One region of the Sporosarcina sp. FSL W7-1349 genome, then DNA from elsewhere that is predicted to be linked to it. Evidence: a T-box and tRNA genes for the amino acid it is inferred to sense, from the RefSeq annotation. Region 1 holds a T-box; the other holds one or more tRNA genes.
The links. A T-box is a leader RNA that pairs with one kind of tRNA and senses whether it is charged. The one in region 1 lies ahead of ileS (isoleucine--tRNA ligase), so its partner is inferred to be a tRNA-Ile.
Positions count from the first base shown of each region.

Region 2: it has a tRNA-Ile gene. The T-box ahead of ileS (isoleucine--tRNA ligase) is inferred to sense a tRNA for this amino acid. The anticodon was not compared.

Region 1 is NZ_JBBOOK010000001.1:1,528,575-1,532,537, forward strand. Features, by position in the region: gene ileS (isoleucine--tRNA ligase) at 1-1,687, opposite strand, end outside; T-box leader at 1,759-1,978, opposite strand; gene MKY41_RS07595 (DivIVA domain-containing protein) at 2,096-2,605, opposite strand; gene MKY41_RS07600 (YlmH family RNA-binding protein) at 2,694-3,470, opposite strand; gene MKY41_RS07605 (YggT family protein) at 3,501-3,785, opposite strand; gene MKY41_RS07610 (cell division protein SepF) at 3,812-3,963, opposite strand, start outside.
Region 2 is NZ_JBBOOK010000003.1:290,185-294,147, reverse strand. Features, by position in the region: gene MKY41_RS20030 (1,4-dihydroxy-2-naphthoate polyprenyltransferase) at 1-70, shown strand, start outside; gene MKY41_RS20025 (TraR/DksA C4-type zinc finger protein) at 287-1,027, shown strand; tRNA gene MKY41_RS20020 (tRNA-Glu) at 1,364-1,435, opposite strand; tRNA gene MKY41_RS20015 (tRNA-Ser) at 1,443-1,533, opposite strand; tRNA gene MKY41_RS20010 (tRNA-Asn) at 1,540-1,614, opposite strand; tRNA gene MKY41_RS20005 (tRNA-Ile) at 1,616-1,692, opposite strand; tRNA gene MKY41_RS20000 (tRNA-Gly) at 1,695-1,768, opposite strand; tRNA gene MKY41_RS19995 (tRNA-Phe) at 1,777-1,849, opposite strand; tRNA gene MKY41_RS19990 (tRNA-Asp) at 1,914-1,989, opposite strand; tRNA gene MKY41_RS19985 (tRNA-Met) at 1,993-2,067, opposite strand; tRNA gene MKY41_RS19980 (tRNA-Ser) at 2,322-2,414, opposite strand; tRNA gene MKY41_RS19975 (tRNA-Ile) at 2,434-2,510, opposite strand; tRNA gene MKY41_RS19970 (tRNA-Met) at 2,517-2,590, opposite strand; tRNA gene MKY41_RS19965 (tRNA-Ala) at 2,611-2,686, opposite strand; tRNA gene MKY41_RS19960 (tRNA-Pro) at 2,693-2,769, opposite strand; tRNA gene MKY41_RS19955 (tRNA-Arg) at 2,783-2,859, opposite strand; tRNA gene MKY41_RS19950 (tRNA-Leu) at 2,872-2,960, opposite strand; tRNA gene MKY41_RS19945 (tRNA-Gly) at 2,967-3,041, opposite strand; tRNA gene MKY41_RS19940 (tRNA-Leu) at 3,050-3,131, opposite strand; tRNA gene MKY41_RS19935 (tRNA-Lys) at 3,146-3,221, opposite strand; tRNA gene MKY41_RS19930 (tRNA-Thr) at 3,228-3,303, opposite strand; tRNA gene MKY41_RS19925 (tRNA-Val) at 3,320-3,395, opposite strand; rRNA gene rrf (5S ribosomal RNA) at 3,569-3,684, opposite strand; rRNA gene MKY41_RS19915 (23S ribosomal RNA) at 3,828-3,963, opposite strand, start outside.

The DNA of each region.
Region 1 (3,963 bases):
AGTTGAACCAGCCACGATATTGGTCGGACCCTTCCAAATACAAGTCAGCCGGATAGACAAGATCGTCCCGTTCGACAAGAACGCCTTGGTGAGTGGAGCCTGAGTCGAACCAAACGTCCATGATATCCGTTTCTTTCGTGAATTGGCCATTCGGGCTTCCTTCATGCTTGAACCCTTCCGGCAATAGATCTTTCGCCTCGCGTTCAAACCAAATATTCGACCCATGTTCACGGAACAGGTTGGAAACATGTTCAATCGTTTCATCAGTAATGATCGATTCTCCGTTTTCCGCGTAAAATACAGGAATTGGCACACCCCATACCCGTTGTCGTGAAATACACCAGTCGCCCCGGTCACGAACCATGTTATACAGGCGTGTCTCGCCCCAAGAAGGCGTGAACTTCGTATTGCGGATTGCTTCCAGCAATTCATCCCGGAACGATTCAATCGAAGCGAACCATTGGGCAGTCGCACGGAAGATGACCGGTTTTTTCGTCCGCCAGTCATGTGGATACGAATGGGTAATGAAGGATAAATGCTGAAGAGCGCCCGCTTTATCCAGCGCTTCCGTGACGGCTTTATTCGCATCGTCATAGAATAATCCTTCAAATCCTGGAGCTTCCGCCGTCATGACACCGCGGTCATCGATCGGAGAAAGGGCGTCGATTCCATATGCTTTGGATACATAAAAGTCGTCTTCCCCGTGGCCTGGCGCCGTATGGACACAGCCGGTCCCTGCTTCCAACGTGACGTGCTCCCCGAGCATGACAAGGGAATCCCGGTCATAAATCGGATGCTTCGCCACGATACGATCCAATTCCGACCCTTTTAGCTCACGTTCCACGGAATACTCTTCCCAACCGATTTCCTTAGCTACCATTTCAAGCAATTCTTTGGCAATTAAAAACTTCCGGTCTTTCACTTTGACGATAGCGTATTGGAAATCCGGGTGAACCGAAATCCCGAGGTTCGCCGGAATCGTCCAAGGTGTCGTCGTCCAGATCATGAATTCCACATCAGTGTCCAGAACGCCCCGTCCGTCTTTCACCGGGAAGCTGACGTAAATGGATGGCGATTTCTTGTCCTTGTATTCAATTTCTGCCTCAGCCAACGCCGACTCACTCGATGGCGACCAATATACCGGCTTGAGCCCTTTGTAGATATATCCTTTTTTCGCCATATCGCCGAACACTTGGATTTGACGTGCTTCAAACGCCGGTTTCAAAGTGATGTACGGATTTTCCCAGTCACCACGGACACCGATCCGCTTGAATTGAGACCGTTGGCTATCGATTTGGCTATACGCATAGTCCTCACACATTTTACGGAACTCCGCCACAGAATGCTCTTTCCGTTTGACGCCTTTGTTGACGAGCGCCTGCTCGATCGGCAGACCGTGTGTATCCCAGCCCGGCACATAAGGCGCATGGAAACCGGTCATCGACTTATGACGGACAATCATATCTTTCAACACTTTGTTCAAGGCATGCCCCATATGCAAATCACCGTTCGCATATGGAGGGCCATCATGCAGGACGAAAAACGGTCGGCCTTCTGTCCGCTCCTGCACCTTTTTATAGATGTCCATCTCTTCCCATTTTTCCTGCATTTTCGGCTCATTGTTCGGCAAATTCCCACGCATCGGGAAATCCGTTTTCGGCATGAGCAGTGTATCCTTGTAATCCATTCATAATTCCTCCTTAACATAGTCAAATCGCTATCCATCGTCGAATAAAAACACAAAAACCCCGCCCCTATAAAAGGGACGAGGCCTAATTCTCGCGTTACCACCCTACTTGCAGCAGATAAATCCTGCTGCCACTCAGACACCATAACGGGGTGTTTCCGGGAAGACGTACTGCAATTCCGCCATCCAGCTCTAGAGTGATTTTCATTTCCAATCTATGGACCGGGCTCCCACCGCCCCCGGCTCGCTGTACCTAAATTCGGAAAATACTTTCTCTTTCAACGCCTATTGTGAATATATGCAAATAATTATATGGTTGGAAACCGATTCAGTCAAGCATTCAATTACGCTTTGTCGTAATTGGTCAGGAGGCTTTATCCGAATTCAGCTCCGCTGGATTCAGATGAGTCAGTTTTCCTGATCGGCTGCAACTTCAAGCCGCTCCGTGTCCATTTCATATTCGAGGAGCCGGTCCCAGTCGTCCGCTTTAATTAGATCCAATTGTGCTTCGATCAGCATCTTGAAGCGGTTCCGGAATACTTTCGATTGCTTTTTCAGGTCTTCGACTTCGACCGAGATCTTACGGGCACGTGACAGGGCTTCATTGATGATCCGGTCCGCATTCTTTTCCGCTTCTTTGACAATCAATTTCGATTCCTTCATCGAGTTGCGGCGGACGTCTTCCGCTGCTTCCTGTGCAATCAAAATCGACTTTTGCAATGTCTCTTCAATGGAGTTGAAATGGGAGATCTGCTCCTGCGATTGTTTCAATTTCTCTTTCAACTGTCTATTTTCATCAAGAATATTCTCATAGTCCTTCACCAACTGCTCCAGGAACTCATTCACTTCATCTTCATCATAGCCGCGGAAACCGCGACCGAATTCTTTATTATGTATATCAAGCGGTGTAAGCGCCATCCAAGCATCTCCCCTTATTGTAATCCTTTTTTCATTATACATGGTGGCCGGTAGAGAAAACAGCATATTTCGCCCTATTATCTGAAAACTATTCCAGCTTGCCCATCACCAGCCGAATCTTATCTTTCCTCGTCCTGCCCTCAATAGCGGATACTTTGAAACGGCCGGCCCCTCTAATGGAAAGCATGTCCGATTCCTGCAACTCGAAGGAAGGCTGATCACGCACAGCCCAATTCACTTTCACACGTTCCCCTTGGATAAGGGCAGCCGCTTTTTGGCGAGAAGCTTTCGTCAAGGCGGCCACGACCACGTCCAACCGGAGCGAACTGACCGTGTAGGTCGATTCCTTCCAAGTTTCGGCAGCCATGATCCAGTCCCCCGCTTCCGGCACTTCCTCCACTGTCACTTTCGCCTTTCCGACGGATGTCAAATTGACTACGATATAGTCTTTAATTTCATTTGCGATGGAAAATTGGACTTCTTCCTGATTTAGCCGAATATCACCGAATTTGGAACGGTCGAGTCCGACAGAAAGCAATGCGCCTAACAGGTCACGATGCTCCAATGTCAGAAACTTTGTAGCATAGCGCACCTTGAAAACGGTTACTTGGAAATCATCCGGTTCGGGTGAAAAATAATCAGGGTACAGGAGGAGCCGTTGACGCTCCGCGTCCTCAAAGGCACCGTACGCACTCACTGACATCCCGGCTCCCCGGGCAACTGACTCAACGATGAATTGTTGCCTCGGATCAAGGAATCCCGTCAATTTTGGACTATAGGCGTTTTCCACTTCCCGGACCCAACCTGTCGCCATTTCGATGAAGGGCTGTTCGTCTTTTCTGAAATGCTGCAAAAGCGTCTCCATTGTCCTTTTCGGCTCCTTAAAGAAAAATCCTCACAATAGTGAGGAAACGATCATTTTAAATATTTCGCTAATCCCCATCGAAATGAAGTTCAAAGCGAATAATGCCACAATCGGTGAAATATCGATCATGCCAAGTGGTGGAATGAATTTCCTGAAAAATCCAAGATAGGGTTCTGCGATCTTGCCAAGAAGCTCACCAAACTTCGTTTCTCTCGAAGCGGGCACCCACGACATTAAAATATAAATAATGAGCAGGATGGAATAGATCCGGATTGCCCCCATGATTGCATCATGTAGAAGAATAATAGCTGCCATTAGTAAACGTACACCTCATTCAATTTTCATCGTTCAAAATAATCGGAAATGGCGCCTGCGACTTCCACATTGTCGGGCACGCATAGGAAAATATCTGTGCCGATCCGCTGGATGTCCCCGCCAAGGGCATAAACCGTGCCGCTCAGGAAATCGACGATCCGGATTCCTTGGTCACGTT
Region 2 (3,963 bases), on a different contig from region 1:
CACGGCAGTGACCAACACTTTGTTTGCCACGCTGCTCGGTATCGGAATCCTAATTGGACATTTACTGTAAGCTGGCCTAAACAGCCCAGGAGTCCCTGCTGCGCCATCGGACAAGCATCTGGGACTTAAAAGCCGTACCCTTCATATAATGACGGGTGCGGCTTTTTGGCATGTAGGTTTAAACGATGCCTTCGAAAGGGAATTAAAAAGAATGAACTCCACTGAATTCATGAATCAATTCAAAATTGAGCATGCTATAGAAATAACCAAAAAGGACGTGACCTCTATGTTGACCGATCAACAAAAGCAGAAGTTGAAACAAGAGCTGCTTATGATGAAGCGTGAATTACGAAAGACAGAACGAGAAACGGATCTTAAGGATAGCCCCCGGGATGAAGTCGGAGAGCTCTCCATGTATGATAACCATCCAGGTGATATGGGCACTGAACTGTTTGAAAGAGAAAAGGACCTGGCACTCAATATTCATGCGGAGGGAGAACTCGGCAAAGTGGAGCAGGCTTTACAAGCATTGGAGGACGGCTCTTACGGCAAATGCGAAGTATGTCAGAGGGAAATTGATATCGAAAGGCTGGAGGCCCTTCCATATACGACGTTTTGCATCGACCATGTTCCAGAAAGGGAAAGAGATGTACCGAGCGACCGGCCTTCAGAGGAAGACGTCCTCGTCATGGCCAATCCGAACACCTTTGCTGACAAAAGAAGATCAAGGGACGGGAAGGACAGTTTTGCAGAAATCGCGACGTTCGGCACTTCAGAGACTCCATCTGATTTTACAGGGGATTATGATGACTACAACTCGCTATATGATGCCGGTCTCCAAAATGGAGCAGCAGAAGAGATAGAAGAGTTCACGGGCACGGATATGAGCGGAAAAGAACGTGGATTCATCCGGACCGAGGAAGCACAAGAATATGAAGAACGATTAGATGCGGAAAACCTCGAATCCCCATTGGGAAATATCCCGTATCATGAAAAAGACAGTTATGTAAATGATCGAAAGAAGTAACAAGGGCATCTTGTATCATGGAAGAATCCTATGTTACGAATTCAAAAGAACCTAAAGTACAGAGCAGCTGCCCGACAAACAACAGTTGCGGTAGGCTTTGGAAACGGAGCCGTTTTGAAAAGCCTGGCTTCGCCGCATCCTGAGGATGCCTTAATTTCCGCAAAGATGAATTAAAGCCAAACGAACCCTTGGCTGTTCGATTGGCAACGGAGGACTGACTCGCATCCCACTTCGAGCATTAGAGGCTCGAAGTGAGACGCTGATACACAATCTAAGCAAAGTAATAAAAAAAGCGAGAGAACCCTACAAAAATAGGATTCTCTCGCTTTTTCATTATGACCCCTACGGGATTCGAACCCGTGTTACCGCCGTGAAAGGGCGGTGTCTTAACCGCTTGACCAAGGGGCCAAACATATGGCGGAGAAGGAGGGATTCGAACCCTCGCGCCGCTTTCGCGACCTATGCCCTTAGCAGGGGCACCTCTTGAGCCTCTTGAGTACTTCCCCATTATATGGCTCCGCAGGTAGGATTCGAACCTACGACCGATCGGTTAACAGCCGATTGCTCTACCACTGAGCTACTGCGGAATGGTGGGCCTAAGTGGACTCGAACCACCGACCTCACGCTTATCAGGCGTGCGCTCTAACCAGCTGAGCTATAGGCCCATTGGAGCGGGTGAAGGGAATCGAACCCTCATCATCAGCTTGGAAGGCTGAGGTTTTACCACTAAACTACACCCGCGTAGAAGGTGGCTCAGGACGGAATCGAACCGCCGACACAAGGATTTTCAGTCCTTTGCTCTACCGACTGAGCTACTGAGCCACAGATTTGATTGAAGAAGCGTTTTCGATGCTTTTCAAACCTTATGTATAACCTTTGAAAAGAATGGCGGTCCCGACCGGGATCGAACCGGCGATCTCCTGCGTGACAGGCAGGCATGTTAACCGCTACACCACGGGACCATTTGGTTGCGGGGGCAGGATTTGAACCTGCGACCTTCGGGTTATGAGCCCGACGAGCTACCACTGCTCCACCCCGCGATAATAATATTCATTAGTTATAATGACTTCAACGCATTTCGCATAAGGGACACCTTACGCTCCGCTGTCGGTGTTAATCACATTCTTCGTAATGCGATTTGCTCCACCCCGCGATAATAATATTCATTAGTCATAATGACTTTAACACATTTCGCATAAGGTACGCCTTACGCTTCGTTGCCGACACTAATAAGTATACAACAACTTTGGGAATTAAGAAACTCTTTTTTTCAGGTACACCATTTTAGTAAAAATGGCGGAGGAAGAGGGATTCGAACCCCCGCGGGCTTTAACACCCCTGTCGGTTTTCAAGACCGATCCCTTCAGCCAGGCTTGGGTATTCCTCCGTATAGTAGTAATAAATTCTGGTGGACCTTGCAGGACTCGAACCTGCGACCGGACGGTTATGAGCCGTCTGCTCTAACCAACTGAGCTAAAGGTCCTTAAGATGGCGGCAGAGGGGATCGAACCCCCGACCTTACGGGTATGAACCGTACGCTCTAGCCAGCTGAGCTACGCCGCCAGGATCTTTATTGAAATTGTTGGTGGAGCCTAGCGGGATCGAACCGCTGACCTCCTGCGTGCAAGGCAGGCGCTCTCCCAGCTGAGCTAAGGCCCCAGAAAATGGTCGGGAAGACAGGATTCGAACCTGCGACCCCTTGGTCCCAAACCAAGTGCTCTACCAAGCTGAGCTACTTCCCGTACTATGTGTTGTTGGCGCGCCCGACAGGAGTCGAACCCATAACCTTCTGATCCGTAGTCAGACGCTCTATCCAATTGAGCTACGGGCGCACTTGATATAACTGGTGCCGAGAACCGGAATCGAACCGGTACGGTAGTCACCTACCGCAGGATTTTAAGTCCTGTGCGTCTGCCAGTTCCGCCACCCCGGCAAAATCTGGAGCGGAAGACGGGATTCGAACCCGCGACCCCGACCTTGGCAAGGTCGTATTCTACCACTGAACTACTTCCGCATTGAAAGTGCGGGTGAAGGGAGTCGAACCCCCACGCCTTGCGGCACTAGATCCTAAGTCTAGCGTGTCTGCCAGTTCCACCACACCCGCGTATGAAATTAAAATGGTGAGCCATGCAGGATTCGAACCTGCGACCCTCTGATTAAAAGTCAGATGCTCTACCAACTGAGCTAATGGCTCGAAAAGTGGTGCCGGCGAAAGGACTTGAACCCTCAACCTACTGATTACAAGTCAGTTGCTCTACCAATTGAGCTACACCGGCAAATCAATAAATCATATGGTGGAGGATGACGGGTTCGAACCGCCGACCCCCTGCTTGTAAGGCAGGTGCTCTCCCAGCTGAGCTAATCCTCCAAGTTAAAATTGCGATAAGCTTCGCATTGCTGCGTCAGCTTCATTCGCTTGGTCAGTCACGTACGATAGTACGCTCCTTTCCTTGCTCAATCGCTTCCTTGCTCTGCTCGCTTCTCCCAATTTTAACGGGAGTGCGATAAGCTTCGCATTGTACTATGTAATGAACCTTACAAGCCTAGCGACGTCCTACTCTCACAGGGGGAAGCCCCCGACTACCATCGGCGCTGAAGAGCTTAACTTCCGTGTTCGGTATGGGAACGGGTGTGACCTCTTCGCCATCGTCACCAGACTTGTCCTATCTTTTCTCAAAGACAGTATTCATTATATCAATTCTCATGATAATTACAAGCATTTTTTTCATGAACGTCGCTTGTTCGTTCAAAACCGGATAAAACCAACATTGTCTGCCACAAGCCATGCAACCTTTGTATTGAGGTCAAGTCCTCGATCGATTAGTATCCGTCAGCTCCATGCGTCGCCGCACTTCCACCCCGGACCTATCCACCTCATCTTCTTTGAGGGATCTTACTTACGAATGTAAAGGGAAATCTCATCTCGAGGGGGGCTT